DNA from 3 places in the Thiomonas sp. DCM-2 genome. Region 3 is predicted to be linked to each of the others. Evidence: predicted binding sites of a transcription regulator. Region 3 holds the regulator's gene; each other region holds the start of a gene.

Region 1 (4,506 bases), 930 kb from region 3:
CCGCGACCTCCTCGATGTCCATGCCGCCTTCGCTCGACGCCATGACCGCGACCTTCTGCGTGGCGCGGTCGGTGAGCACCGCAACGTAATACTCCTTGCGGATGTCCGCCCCTTCCTCGATCAAGAGGCGGCGCACTTTCTGCCCTTGCGGCCCGGTCTGGTGCGTGACCAGTTGCATGCCCAGAATCTGCCCGGCGAACTGCCGCACCTCGTCGAGCGAACGCGCGAGCTTGACGCCCCCGCCCTTGCCGCGGCCGCCGGCGTGGATTTGCGCCTTGACCACCCACACCGGCCCGCCCAGCTCCTGCGCCACGGCGACCGCCTCGTCCACGGAAAACGCCGGCCTGCCGCGCGGCACCGGCACCCCGTGTTCACGCAGCAATTGTTTGGCTTGGTATTCGTGAATTTTCATGATGTCTCGTCCTCGATGTGGGGTGTCGGCATTTTGCCTTCAACGCGTTGCGGCACAGCAGGCTGCGCCCAACGGGGATAGAACTCGGCAACCGCCGGGCCATCGAGCCGCAAGGCATGGCAGCGGTTGAGCTGAAACGGCATGTGCGAGGGACGCTCTGCATCAGCCACCGGCAGGGCAATCGTCGCCAGACCGGCCAGGCCCTGAATCGCCGCAGTGGGCAGGACTTGCGTCAATTCGGTCAGATGCGTGCAGCCGAGCACGCCGCCCAGGCGCTCGCGCACCGCCGCGCGGAAACCCCGCAGCAGATTGAGCCCGACGAGCTTTTTGTAGGCATCGTCATGGTCGTCGCAGGTGGCGTAGGGGCTGAACAAGGTATGCGAACGCGCCTCGGTGATGTTCAGCGCGTTGTCGATGGTGACGACCAGCAGCATGTCATGCACCGGAATGCCAGCAGGCCGGTTGCGCTCGGACAGGGTGATGTCGCGGGTTTTCACATCCCGCAACTCGGCCTGCAAATCCCACAGACCATCTTCGCGTGCATAGCACTCGACGCTGATGCTGCGGCGATGGACAAGTCGACGGACGGGCGCAGTGGAGTCGGCTGGGGTGTTGCGCATGGGAATTTGTTTTTTGATGAAGCGCAAGATTCAGTTTAACAGCCTGCTGCGCCGCAGCAAGTCAGTTCGGCGCAGAGGCCTCACCTGTACCGTCTTCATCCGCACCAGCACCGCGCAGTACGGCGCGCACCGTCTCGCTGCTGAATCCGCGCTGTGTGAGAAAGCGCGCCTGTCTGGCCCGCTCGGCCGCGTCCTGAGGAAGAGCCTGGAATTTGCGCGCCCAAACGGCCTGCGCACGCGCCAGTTCGCTCGCTTTCAAAGCCTGCAGCGACGCTGCCGTGACTTCGGCCGCCAGTCCGTGGGTACCAAGCTCCTGCGCAATGCGCAAATTGCCATAGCGCTGCTGGCGCCGATGCATCAGGGACTGGGCAAAACGCTCGCCGCTGAGCAGATTGGCGCGCTCCAGATCGTCGAGCAGGGCATCGATCACGTGCGGCTCGTCGCAGTGGCGCGACAGCTTGCGCTGCAGCTCAAGGCGGCTGTGCTCGCGCTGCGCCAGATAACGCACGGCACGCGCACGCAGGGAAGGTTGGGGACGCTGCATGGACGGCATGGAACAAGGCCGTGCGAACCTCCCCAAAAGGTCCTTACTCCTGCTCGTCTTCCGCGGCGTGCACGGCGGCCATGGCCTCATTGGCCTCGGGCACACCGAGGTTGGCGCGGATCTTGTTTTCGATTTCGCGGGCGATATCGGGATTGGCCTTGAGGAACTCGCGGGCGTTGTCCTTGCCCTGGCCGATTTTCTCGCCGTTGTAGGCATACCAGGAACCCGATTTTTCGACCAGTTTGGCCAGCACGCCCAGGTCGACGATCTCGCCTTCACGCGAAACCCCTTCGCCATACAGGATGTCGAATTCCGCCTGCTTGAACGGCGGCGCCACCTTGTTCTTCACGACCTTGACGCGGGTTTCCGAACCGATGACCTCCTCGCCCTTTTTGATCGAGCCGACGCGGCGGATATCCAGCCGCACCGAGGAATAGAACTTGAGCGCATTGCCGCCGGTCGTGGTTTCGGGGTTGCCGAACATCACGCCAATCTTCATGCGGATCTGGTTGATGAAAATGACCAGACAGTTGGTGCGCTTGATGTTGGCGGTGAGCTTGCGCAGCGCCTGGCTCATCAACCGCGCCTGCAAGCCCGGCAGCGAGTCGCCCATCTCGCCCTCGATCTCGGCCTTGGGCGTGAGCGCGGCAACCGAGTCGACCACGATCATGTCCACCGAGCCCGAGCGCACCAGCGCATCGACGATTTCCAGCGCCTGCTCGCCGGTATCGGGCTGCGAAATCAGCAGATCGGGCAGGTTGACGCCCAGCTTGGCGGCATACTGCACGTCCAGCGCGTGTTCGGCGTCGATGAAGGCGCAGGTGCCGCCGAGCTTCTGCATTTCCGCGATGACCTGCAGGGTGAGTGTGGTCTTGCCCGACGATTCCGGACCGTAGATCTCGACCACCCGGCCGCGTGGCAGACCGCCAACGCCCAGCGCAATATCCAGACCGAGCGAACCTGTGGAGACCACCTGGATGTCGCGCTGCGCCTCGGCGTCGTCCATGCGCATGATGGTGCCCTTGCCGAACTGCTTTTCGATCTGCGACAGCGCGGCGGCGAGCGCCTTGGCTTTTTCTGGATTCACTGCGGTTTTCCCCTGTTCCATGGCATGGTCCTCAAGTCTGAATGACACTGCTGTGCAATGTAGCACAGCTGTATATAAAGACAGACCGCGTTTTTGATTCGGATCGAGTAGGGGACGGGGTCACCCCCGTCGCCCTCTCACACCACCGGACGTGCGGTTCCGCATCCGGCGGTTCATTGAACACACTGGAGTCGTCGCGTCGTGTCGAGCAGCGACACCAGACCCAATCGATCAAAGAAAGCCTTCGGGAACGCCTGGTTCATGTGGCTTGCGCCACCGTTCCACCACGGCCCACGTTGGTTGAACGCCGAGCGAAATGCCCGCTCTTCCGTTAGCCCCGCCTTCATCAAGTTCCTGGCGCGTGTGTAGGGGCGTTTCCACTGCCGCCACAGGATGCAGCGCAGCTTGCGCCTGATCCAGCCATCCCGCTCTTCCAGCGCCCGCTTGGTTTCGGTCAGCTTGAAATACGCCGCCCAGCCGCGCAGGATCGGGTTGAGTTCGTGGATGACCGTCGTCAGGTTGCGCCCCCGCGCGCCTTTGAGTACTGCGCGGATTTTGTCGTCCAGCCGGCTCAGGCTGGTCGGCGCGATCCGCAGCTTCGGGGCTTTGTGCCACGTCAGGCTGTAGCCCAGAAACTGCCTCTTCCACGGTTCGGCCACCGCGCTCTTGGCCACATGGACCTTGAGCTTGAGCGTGTCCGCCAGAAACCGGGTGATGCTCGCCATGACCCGCTCCCCCGCCGCCTTGCTTTTGACGTAGATGTTGCAGTCGTCTGCATAGCGGCAGAAGGCATGGCCCCGGCGTTCCAGTTCCTGGTCCAGTTCCGTCAGCAGGATGTTGGATAGCAGCGGACTCAAGGGCCCGCCTTGCGGCGTGCCTTCCGTCCGCGGGGAGACGATCCCCTGTGCCATCATGCCCGCTTCGAGATACCGGCGGATGAGGCGCAGTACCCGACCATCACTGATCTTCGTCGAGAGTTTCTGCATCAGCAGGTCGTGATGGACCCGGTCGAAGAATTTCTCCAGGTCGATGTCGACCACGACCCGGCGGCCTGCGGCCACGTATTGCTGCGCTGCCTTGACCGCCTGATGGGCGTTCTTCCCCGCTCGGAAGCCGTCGCTGTGCGCCGGGAAGTCCGCCTCGAAGATCGGCGAGAGGACTTGATGCAACGCTTGCTGGATCAGCCGATCCGTCAGCGTCGGTATGCCGAGTGTCCTGACCCCGCCTTGCGGCTTGGGGATGTCCACCCGGCGCACTGGTGAGGGCACGTATTCCCCCGCCAGAAGCTTGGCCTTGATCGTCGGCCAGTGTTGCTTGAGGTGTGCTTTGAACTCATTGCCGCCGATGCCATCGACACCGGCCGCCCCTTTGTTCTTGAGCACCCGATCATAGGCGAGCATCAGGTTGCCGCGTTCGACCACGGCTTCCATCAGCCCGCTTGCCCGCGCCCACTCCGCTTTCGTCCGCCTGCGGGTCGTCACGTCAGCCTCGGCACCGTGCAAGGCCCCCTCGGAGTTCCGCCCCGGTTGTGCTTCGCCGGCATTCACTTGCTGTGAGTCTTCTGCCTTCATTGACTGCCCATGTGTTCCCGCCGCCTATTCGCGGTCTTCCATGTTCGGCCCTTCGGCTTGCGCCTACTATGGCCTCTGCTGACTTCTGCACAGGCCTCCCGCCACCTCACGATGGCGGTAGCACAAAGGTCGCCCTCGGCACCTGTGCAGATCTCCCCGGGTATGACGCACCCACCTTGTGCCGCCTCGCTTCGCTCGTGACGGCATCCCGCTGCGCGGGACCGCCCTTCGGGCGTCCTTCGCCTTCGGCTTGTCACGCTTATGCCTGTCGG
Region 2 (4,506 bases), 900 kb from region 3:
CGCATCGCCCGCGAAAAGGCTGGCGCTGGTCTGCCCGGGCTGGCGCAGGTCGTGCAGCAACATGGCCACTTTCATCGGCGCCCAGCCCGGCGGCACCATGCCGGGCCACAGGTCGCGCAGGGTGTGCAGCAGCGTGCGGGTGTCTGCAGTGGGGGAAAAGCGCGCGCCGCGCTCGGGCCGCAGGCGCTCGCCGTGCCAACGGGTGAGCTTGAGCATCACGGTCATCGCGCCAGCCAGCAACTGCTCGCGGCGCAGGCGCATTGCCGCCTTTTGCGTGAGGCGGTCGAGCACGGCCAGGGCCCCTTCGACGCTGCGCATCTCGGGCGGCAGCACATGCGAATGCCCGAGCGAGCGCCGCGGCGTGGCGGCGGACACGCCGGTTGCCAGCCCGTGCAGCCGGTCGAAAAACGCCTCGCCCGCCATGCCGCCCCACACCACGCGCAGTTGCTCGCGCCGCGCACGCCAGAGCTGCTCGACGGTGTGGATGCCGTGGGCCTGCAGCCGCGCGAGCATGCGCACATTGATGCCGGTGAGATCGGTGAGCTGCATGCGCAGCAGCGGGCCGGGCAGATCGCCTGCATCGAGCACCACCAGGCCGTCGGGCTTCTGCAGGTTCGACGCCTGCTTGGCCAGAAACACATTGGGCGCGATGCCCACCGACACCCGCATGCACTCGCCCAGCGCCTCGCGCAGCGCGGCCTTCAGCCGCAGCGCCAGGGTGGTTGCGCGCTCGCGGCTGGTCCAGCCCATCGGCAGGCTGCAGGCCATTTCGTCGATGGACAGCACCTGTTCCACCGGCGCGATGGTGTCCACCACGGCCACCGCGCGATGGTGGATCTGCACATACTCGGCATGCCGCGCCACGACGAACACGATGCCCGGACACAGCTTGCGCGCCTGCGCCACCTGCGTGCCGGTCTTCACGCCGAAGGCCTTGGCCTCGTAGCTCGCAGCGATGCAGCAGGTGGTGTCGGCCAGCATGGGCACCACGCCCACCGGGCGCCCGCGCAGCTCGGGGCAAAGCTGCTGCTCCACCGAGGCGAAGTAAGAGTTGAAATCGACCAGCAGGCAACGCAGTGGCATGACACATCGTGCCGAGGGGGCACGCTCGAATACTGTTTTTATGTTCAGTATTTCACAGCCGTGCCCGAGGCGCAATGCGGATCGGCATCTCCCTGCCAAGTGGGTGTCTACATCCGCAGGCCCACCAGCCGCTTCCACTGGCCGCTCGCCAGCGCGGTGCCCACCAGGATGATTGCGCCGCCCGCCAGCATGGCGTTGGTCACGGGCTCGTGCAGAAACAGCGCGCCCCACAACATGCCGAAGGCCGGAATCAGGAAGGTGACCGAAGCGGCGTAGGCCGCGCCGACCTGCGCCACCAGGCGGAAATACAGCACATAGGCCAGCCCGGTGCACAGCACGCCAAGCGCCACCACGGCGGCCCAGACCTCGCCCCGCACCGCATGCGCGGGCCAGGTGAACGCGGCGGGCAGAGCCAGCAGCGCCGCAGCCGTGAGCTGACTGCCGAAAGCGGTGAGCGCCGGATCGACCCCGACCAGATGGCGGCGGGTGTAATGCACGGCATAGCCATAGGACATCGGCGCCAGCAGCACCGCAGCAACCGCCCAGTGCGCCGCACCCTGCGACAACCCAGGCTGATCGCTGACCAGAACGACCACTCCCAACAGGCCGACCCCCAGACCCACGATCTGCGCACGACCGATCGGCGCCCCGAACACCGTCGCCCCCAGCACGGCCGCCCACAGCGGGGTGGTGGCATTGAGAATGGCCTCGAAGCCCGCGCCCAGATGCAGCGCGCCCGCCGCGAACAAGGTGAACGGCAACGCGGAGTTGGTCACGCCCACAACCAGCAGCGGCCACAACTTGCTGCGGAACTGGGCGCGCGCCGCGCCCGTGCGCAGCACCGGCAGCAGCACCAGCGAGGCAATGCCCACGCGCAGCGCGATGAGCGGCACCGGTCCGAATTCGGGTACGGCGATGCGCAGGAACAGAAAAGACGCGCCCCAGATGGCGGCGAGCACAAACAGTTCGAGGAAAGGCATGGACGGGACACGACGGCTTAGCCACGCGGGCCAAAGCGCTCAGCGGCGGGACGTGGTGATGGGAGCGGCGCGTTCGAGATCGAGCAGCGCCTGCTTGCGCGGCAGGCCGGCAGCGTAACCGGTCAGCGCGCCGTCGTGGCCGACGATGCGGTGGCAGGGCACGACGATGAGCAGCGGATTGCGACCCACCGCCGCGCCCACCGCGCGGGCATGGGTGCTGGGCAGCCCGAGGCGCCGCGCCAGGGTCGCATAGCTGATCGTCTGCCCGGCAGGCACGGTCTGCAGCGCCTGCCAGACCGCCCGCTGAAACGGCGTGCCCTGGGGCCGCAAGGGCAGATCGAAGGCGACGGCATCGCCGCGGAAATAGGCCTGCAGTTGCGCCTGCGCTCGCCGCAGCAAAGGCGTGGCGGCGGCGATTGCCGTTGGCGACGTCGCCGCGTCGAGGAAGCGCAGCGCGACCAGCGCATCGCCTTCTGCGGTGAGTTGCAGCGCCCCCAGCGGGCTGTCCATGATCAAGACGTTCTTCACGATCGTTCTCCTTCCGTCGCGCGGCGCCACAGATGCACCGCAGCATAGCCCCGCCACGGCGCCCAGCGCGCGGCATGGGCCAGCACATCGGCCGGACGGGTCAGTCCGAGTTTGTTTGCGCAGCACCAGATCGCCGGCGGGAAAGGCATTCGGCCAGCCCAGACCGCGCAGCGCAATCATCTGCGCGGTCCATTCGCCGATGCCGGGCAAGGCCTGCAACGCCGCGAGCGTGGGCTCGAGCGGGGCGAGCGGCTGCAGCGCCACGCGTTCGCTGGCCACGGCACAGGCCAGCGCGTGCAGGCTGAGGGCGCGGGCGCTGGTCAGGCCGCAGGCGCGCAACACCGCTGCGCCTGCGGCAGACGGGCTATGGCGGCGTCAGTCCATAGCAGGAGCGAAACAGATGATTGAAGCGCCGCACGCTGCCAAAGCCCGCTGCGTCGGCCACGGCGGCCATGGGCAACGCCCTGTCGGTGAGCAGGCCCCAATCCTGCCGCGCGCAGTCGTCTGGCCGAAAACGGACATCAGTTCCTCGCGGCGCCGCGCGCTGCGTGCTGACTTTTCTGCAATACAGCTTTGTGTTCGACAAAGTGCAAAAGCCGGGTTAGTCCTGCCCCGCTGCAGCGCAGCAAAATGGATAATCGAGCCACAAAACAAACGCATTCAACTCGGACAGACTCGCCATGAACGCCCCCCTCCATCCCGACGTCGCCTCGCGCGCAGCGCGGCAAGCGGAAGTCGTTGCTGCTTTGAGCGCGGTGGCGCCGCCGCACATCCTGCTGTGGCAGCCCGAGGAGGTCACGCCCTACGAGTGCGACGGCCTGTCGGCCTACCGCCGCAAGCCGCTGGTGGTCGCGCTGCCGGAAACCGAGGCGCAGGTGGCAGCCGTGCTCAAGGCGTGCCACAGGCTGAATGTGCCGGTGGTGGCGCGCGGCGCGGGCACCGGGCTGTCGGGCGGGGCGCTGCCCAATGAAGACGGCGTGCTGCTGGCGCTGGCGCGGTTCAACCGCATCAAGCGCATCGACCCGGTCGCGCGCACCGCAACCGTCGAGTGCGGGGTGCGCAATCTGGCGATCTCCGAGGCGGCCGCGCCCTACGGCCTGTTCTACGCGCCCGACCCCTCCAGCCAGATCGCCTGCACCATCGGCGGCAACATCGCCGAAAACTCCGGCGGGGTGCATTGCCTCAAATACGGGCTGACCGTGCACAACGTGCTGCAGGTGCGCGGCTACACGGTGGAAGGCGAGCCGCTGACCGTCGGCAGCCTGGCGTGCGACTGCCCCGGCCCCGACCTGCTCGCTGCGGTGATCGGCAGCGAGGGCATGCTGATGGTCGTCACCGAGGTCACGGTCAAGCTGCTGCCCAAGCCGGTTCTGGCGCGCTGCATCATGGCCAGCTTCGACGATCTGCGCAAGGCGGGTGATGCGGTGGCGGCCATCATCGCCGCCGGCATCATCCCGGCCGGGCTGGAAATGATGGATCAGCCGATGACCGTGGCGGCCGAGGCCTTCGTCCACGCCGGCTACGACCTCGACGCCAAGGCCATCTTGCTGTGCGAAAGCGACGGCACGCCCGAGGAGGTGGAAGAAGAAATCGGCCGCATGACCGCGGTGCTCGAACGCTGCGGCGCCACCGCGCTGAAGTGCAGCGACAGCGAGGCCGAGCGCCTGCGCTTCTGGAGCGGGCGCAAGAACGCGTTTCCTGCCACCGGCCGCATCTCGCCCGACTATTACTGCATGGACGGCACCATTCCGCGCAAGCGCGTGGCCGACATGCTCGAGGCCATCCAGGGCATGGAGAGCAAGTACGGGCTGCGCTGCGTCAACGTGTTCCACGCGGGCGACGGCAATCTGCATCCGCTCATCCTGTTCGACGCCAACCAGCCTGGCGAGCTGCACCGCGCCGAGGAATTCGGCGC
Region 3 (4,506 bases):
CGAGCAGCGCTGGGGTGGCGCGTACCACCAGGCTGCCGGGCCCGGCGCGGTCGAGTTCGATGCCCAGGCTGAGCAGGGCATCGGCATGGTCTTCGACGGCGCCGATTTCGGCATCGCTTGCGGCAAAGGCGGCGGGAATCAGCAGGGGCTGCACGGCAACGGGTGCGCCGCCCTGTTCCGCAGCCTTCAGGCGCTCGTAGACGATGCGTTCATGTGCGGCATGCATGTCCACGATCACCAGCCCCTGCCGGTTTTGCGCCAGGATGTAGATGCCGAGAAGCTGCGCCAGCGCGAAGCCGAGGGGGAAATCGGTGCGCTGATCTGGCTCGGACGCAGGCGGTCTGGACTCGCTGGCATAGGCGCCTGCGAGGGCACTGTCCTGCGCCTGCCATGTCGTGGCAGGGCCGAGCGGCGCATGGGCACGGGCGACCGCATCCCAGGGCGGCGGGCTGGGGCGGGCATAGCTTAAGGGCAGGGGAGTCGTTGTCGGCAGCGGGGATGGCGCCCGCAGTTCGGCGCGGGCCGCATGCGCTGCGTCTTGCTCAAGTTGCGTCGCGCCGCCGACCCTGGCAAGCGCCTGTTCGACGGCATGGCGCACCGCCTGATGCACGGCGGAGCCGTCGCGGAATCGCACTTCCGACTTGGCCGGATGCACATTCACGTCGACCAGTTCGGCCGGAAGATCGATCAACAGGGCGAACTGCGGCTGCAGCGCGCCATGCAGCACATCCGCGTAGGCCGCACGCACGCCATGCGCTACGGTGCGGTCGCGCACCCAACGCCTGTTGACCAGAATGTGCTGAACATCGGCACGGGCGCGGGCAGCGGTCGGCTTGCACACCAGACCGCGCAGCGTGAGCGGGCCGACCTGTGTGACCACGGGCAGCGCGTGGGCGCTGAAGGCATCCCCCAGCACGGCAGCGAGGCGATCAAGTCCCTGCGCGGAGTTGTCGCGCTCGAATTGCAGCTTGAGCTGGCCGTCATGCCAGAGCCGCAGGGCAATCTGCGGGTGAGCGATGGCGGTGCGTCTGAACACCTCGGCGCACCAGGCATATTCGGTGCTGGGCGACTTGAGAAATTTGCGCCGTGCCGGCAGATTGAAAAACAGTTGCCGCAAGGTGACGCGTGTACCGGGCTGCGCTGCGGCCGGCTGCACACCGCTGACCTGGCCGCCGCTGGCGCTGATGGCCGCACCCCGGGCATCCGCACGGCGACTGATGATCTCGACCTCGGCCACTGCCGCCATGGCCGCCAGGGCCTCGCCGCGAAACCCGAGATGTGCGGCGTGATGCAGTTCGTCGAGATCGGCGATCTTGCTGGTGGCGTGCCGCAGCAGAGCCAGCGGCAGCTCGTCAGGAGGAATGCCGCAGCCATCATCCTCCACCTGGATGCTGCCCAGGCCGCCTTGCTCCAGCCGCACGGTGATGGCGCTGGCTCCGGAGTCGATGGCGTTGTCGAGCAGTTCGCGCAGCGCAGAGGCCGGGCGCTCGATGACCTCGCCGGCGGCAATCTGGCTGATGAGCACGTCCGGCAATGGACGAATCGGACGTTGGGGTTGCGGCAAGGCAGGAGGAGCGCGCGGTCAGTCACCCGGCGCACGCAGACGAATGGACAACTGGGCTCAGTATACTTTTCAGGCTGTTTTCAGCGCGTCTCCCAGCGGCCAGAATCGGGCTTGCTCAGCCACTGCTCAGTTTCCGGCGGCAGCATGCAACTGGTGCAGTCCGCCTGGTCATCCTCCGGGTCGGTCTCTCTGCCTTTGCTGACTACCCTGGTCGCCCATTTCGCCCCCTCGCACTCGCCGCATGGACCTTCACTCGCTCATCGATCTCATCCTGCACTTCGACGTGCATCTGGCACAGTTCATCTCGTCGTACGGGCCCTGGGTGTATGGCCTGTTGTTCGGCATCGTGTTTATCGAAACCGGTCTGGTGATCATGCCGTTCCTGCCGGGCGACTCCATGCTGTTTGTCGTGGGGGCCTTTGCCGCCACGGGCGCGCTCAGCTTGCCTGGGGTCATGGCGGTGCTGTGGCTCGGAGCTGTGCTTGGGGATAGCCTCAATTACCAGATCGGCAAGGCGATCGGGCACAAGGTGTTTTCCTGGCAGGATTCGCGCTGGTTCAACCGCCGAGCCTTCGACAAGGCGCATGCGTTCTATGAAAAGTATGGCGGCATCACCATCGTTGCTGCGCGCTTCATGCCCTTCATTCGCACGTTTGCGCCGTTTGTCGCCGGGGTTGCGGAGATGTCGTATGCCAAGTTTCTCGCCTACAACATGCTGGGAGCAACCCTGTGGGTCGGGCTGCTGGTGATGGCGGGCTATCTGTTCGGCAATATTCCATGGATCAAACACAATCTGGGCATGATGACCGTCGGCATCATCGTGCTGTCCCTGCTGCCTGCAGTGTGGGGCTGGTGGAAGTCGCGGCAGCAGACGCCTGCGGTATGATCAGCGGTCAATTGAGCGCACCGCGCAGCAATCCCACAGCCAGTCCCTCGATGGCGAAGGGCTGATCGGCGGAGACTCGAATGGGTTCGAACTCCGGGTTGGCCGGCAGCAGTTCGATGTGGTCGGCCAGGGTACGCAGTCGCTTGACAGTGACTTCGTCACCGATGCGCGCCACCACGATCTGGCCGTTCTGCGCTGTGCTGCTGCTCTTGACCGCCAGCAGATCGCCATCGAGGATGCCCACGTCGCGCATGCTCATGCCACGTACCTTGAGCAGATAGTCCGGGCGGACCGAGAACGCCGCCGGATCGACCGTGAGCGTCTGCTCGATGTGCTCCTGCGCCAGGATGGGATGGCCGGCTGCCACCCGACCGACGAGCGGCAAACAGAGTTGCTCTGCGCCCGGCAAGGCGAGTTGCAATCCCGACATCCCCTGAGCGCGCGCTGGCTGACCCGCACGATCGTGGCCCGCACGCTCGCGGTGCGGTTCCGTGATGCGGATGCCGCGCGACGCGCCGGGAGTGAGCTCGATCACGCCTTTGCGTGCCAGGGCCTGCAAATGATCTTCTGCAGCATTGGCGGACCGAAACCCGAGACGTGCCGCAATCTCGGCGCGCGTGGGTGGATAACCCAGTTCACGCACAGACGCGTTGATCAGGTCGAGGATTTCCTGCTGGCGGGGGGTCAGTTTTGAAATGAGTCGGCGCATGAGATGGGGCTCCCGGCAAATGCACAATGAAACCAACGCGCACAAACGACGCAAGCCCTGCAGGCTGCTGACACACTGAGCGATTGATCAGCTTGGTTATTTGCACAGCACTGTAATTCATAACAGCCACAATGCAAAGGAATTTCGAGATGCACAACCCATCAGGACCTGGCACACGCCCCCGGATCGTGGTGCTTGGCACCGGCGGCACGATTGCAGGAACGGCAACCGGCGACCCCACCCTGCCGGGCTACACAGCCGGGGTGTTGCGCGTGGACGCCTTGCTGGAGGGCATCCCGTCCCTGTCCCGGCTGGCGCAGATTCATGCCGAGCAGGTCGCCAATCTGGACAGCAAGGATATGGAGGTCGCGGTCTGGACGCGCCTGGCCGAGCGGGTGGCGCACTGGCTGGCCCAGCCGGAGATCGCGGCCTGCGTGATCACCCACGGGACCGACACCCTGGAGGAGACCGCCTACTTTCTGCAGCTCGTGCAGCGCAGTCACAAGCCGGTCGTGCTGACTGCCGCCATGCGCCCGGCCACCGCATTGGACGCCGACGGCCCGCAGAATCTGCTCGACGCGGTTCGGGTTGCGGTGCAGCCGCAGGCACTCGGACTCGGTGTGGTGTGTGTGCTGCATGGCCGGGTTCACGCCGCGCGCGATGTCACCAAGGTCAGCACGCACCGGATGGATGCGTTCACATCAGGAGAGCGCGGTCCGTTGGGCGAGGTCGATGGCGATAGCCTGCGGCTTTGGCGTCGGCCTGACACCGAGCCGGGAGCACCCTTTGCCATTCCGCCCGCCGATGCCTGGCCGCGGGTCGAGATCGTGCTCAGTCACGCCAGTGCGGACGGTGCCCTGGTGCGTTGTCTGGTTGCGAACTCCGCACTGCAGCCCGCGCTGAGCGGACTGGTGGTCGCGGGGACGGGGGGCGGCACCGTGCATCAACGCTTGCAGGAGGCCTTGCAATGGGCGGAAGAGCAAGGAGTCCGCGTGGCGATTGCGTCGCGTGTCGGCCCGCTGCGTGGCGGAGCCGAGGACGGACTCAACGCGGTGAAGCTGCGCGTCCGCATGCTTGTGGAGCTGGCCAACTCACGGTGAATGTTGTGGTTTCTGCGGCAGCCAGATGCGCACCTGCAGCCCGCCGCCCTCGGCGTGGCTGAGTTCCAGCCGCCCGCCCATCGCAGCGATGGTCTTGTCCACGATCGACAAGCCGAGTCCCGTCCCCTTGGCGGACGTGCGCGCAGCATCCCCGCGGAAAAAGGGCCGCGTGAGCTGAGCGAGCTGTTCCTGTGGAACGCCGGGACCGTGGTCGCGTACGGTGAGCTGCACCGTATCAATGCCTGGC

What was found. The regulator LexA, encoded in region 3, represses DNA repair genes until DNA is damaged. The targets are predictions, from matches to a motif close to ACTGTATNNNNATACAGT.
Region 1: a site for LexA is predicted at 2,731-2,748, ahead of recA (recombinase RecA). Genes of this name have one in related genera too.
Region 2: a site for LexA is predicted at 1,115-1,132, ahead of AC1ZQA_RS03705 (Y-family DNA polymerase). Genes of this name have one in related genera too.

The regions. Positions count from the first base shown of each region.
Region 1 covers NZ_CM165962.1:2,579,892-2,584,397, forward strand. Annotated here, with positions in the region: gene sucC (ADP-forming succinate--CoA ligase subunit beta) at 1-412, opposite strand, end outside; gene AC1ZQA_RS12495 (DUF2889 domain-containing protein) at 409-1,032, opposite strand; gene recX (recombination regulator RecX) at 1,094-1,576, opposite strand; gene recA (recombinase RecA) at 1,620-2,684, opposite strand; gene ltrA (group II intron reverse transcriptase/maturase) at 2,837-4,234, opposite strand.
Region 2 covers NZ_CM165962.1:751,743-756,248, reverse strand. Annotated here, with positions in the region: gene AC1ZQA_RS03705 (Y-family DNA polymerase) at 1-1,083, opposite strand, end outside; gene AC1ZQA_RS03700 (DMT family transporter) at 1,191-2,063, opposite strand; gene AC1ZQA_RS03695 (methylated-DNA--[protein]-cysteine S-methyltransferase) at 2,103-2,573, opposite strand; gene AC1ZQA_RS03690 (FAD-linked oxidase C-terminal domain-containing protein) at 3,272-4,506, shown strand, end outside.
Region 3 covers NZ_CM165962.1:1,646,775-1,651,280, forward strand. Annotated here, with positions in the region: gene mutL (DNA mismatch repair endonuclease MutL) at 1-1,564, opposite strand, end outside; gene AC1ZQA_RS07940 (DedA family protein) at 1,806-2,450, shown strand; gene lexA (transcriptional repressor LexA) at 2,458-3,147, opposite strand; gene AC1ZQA_RS07950 (asparaginase) at 3,309-4,259, shown strand; gene AC1ZQA_RS07955 (ATP-binding protein) at 4,251-4,506, opposite strand, start outside.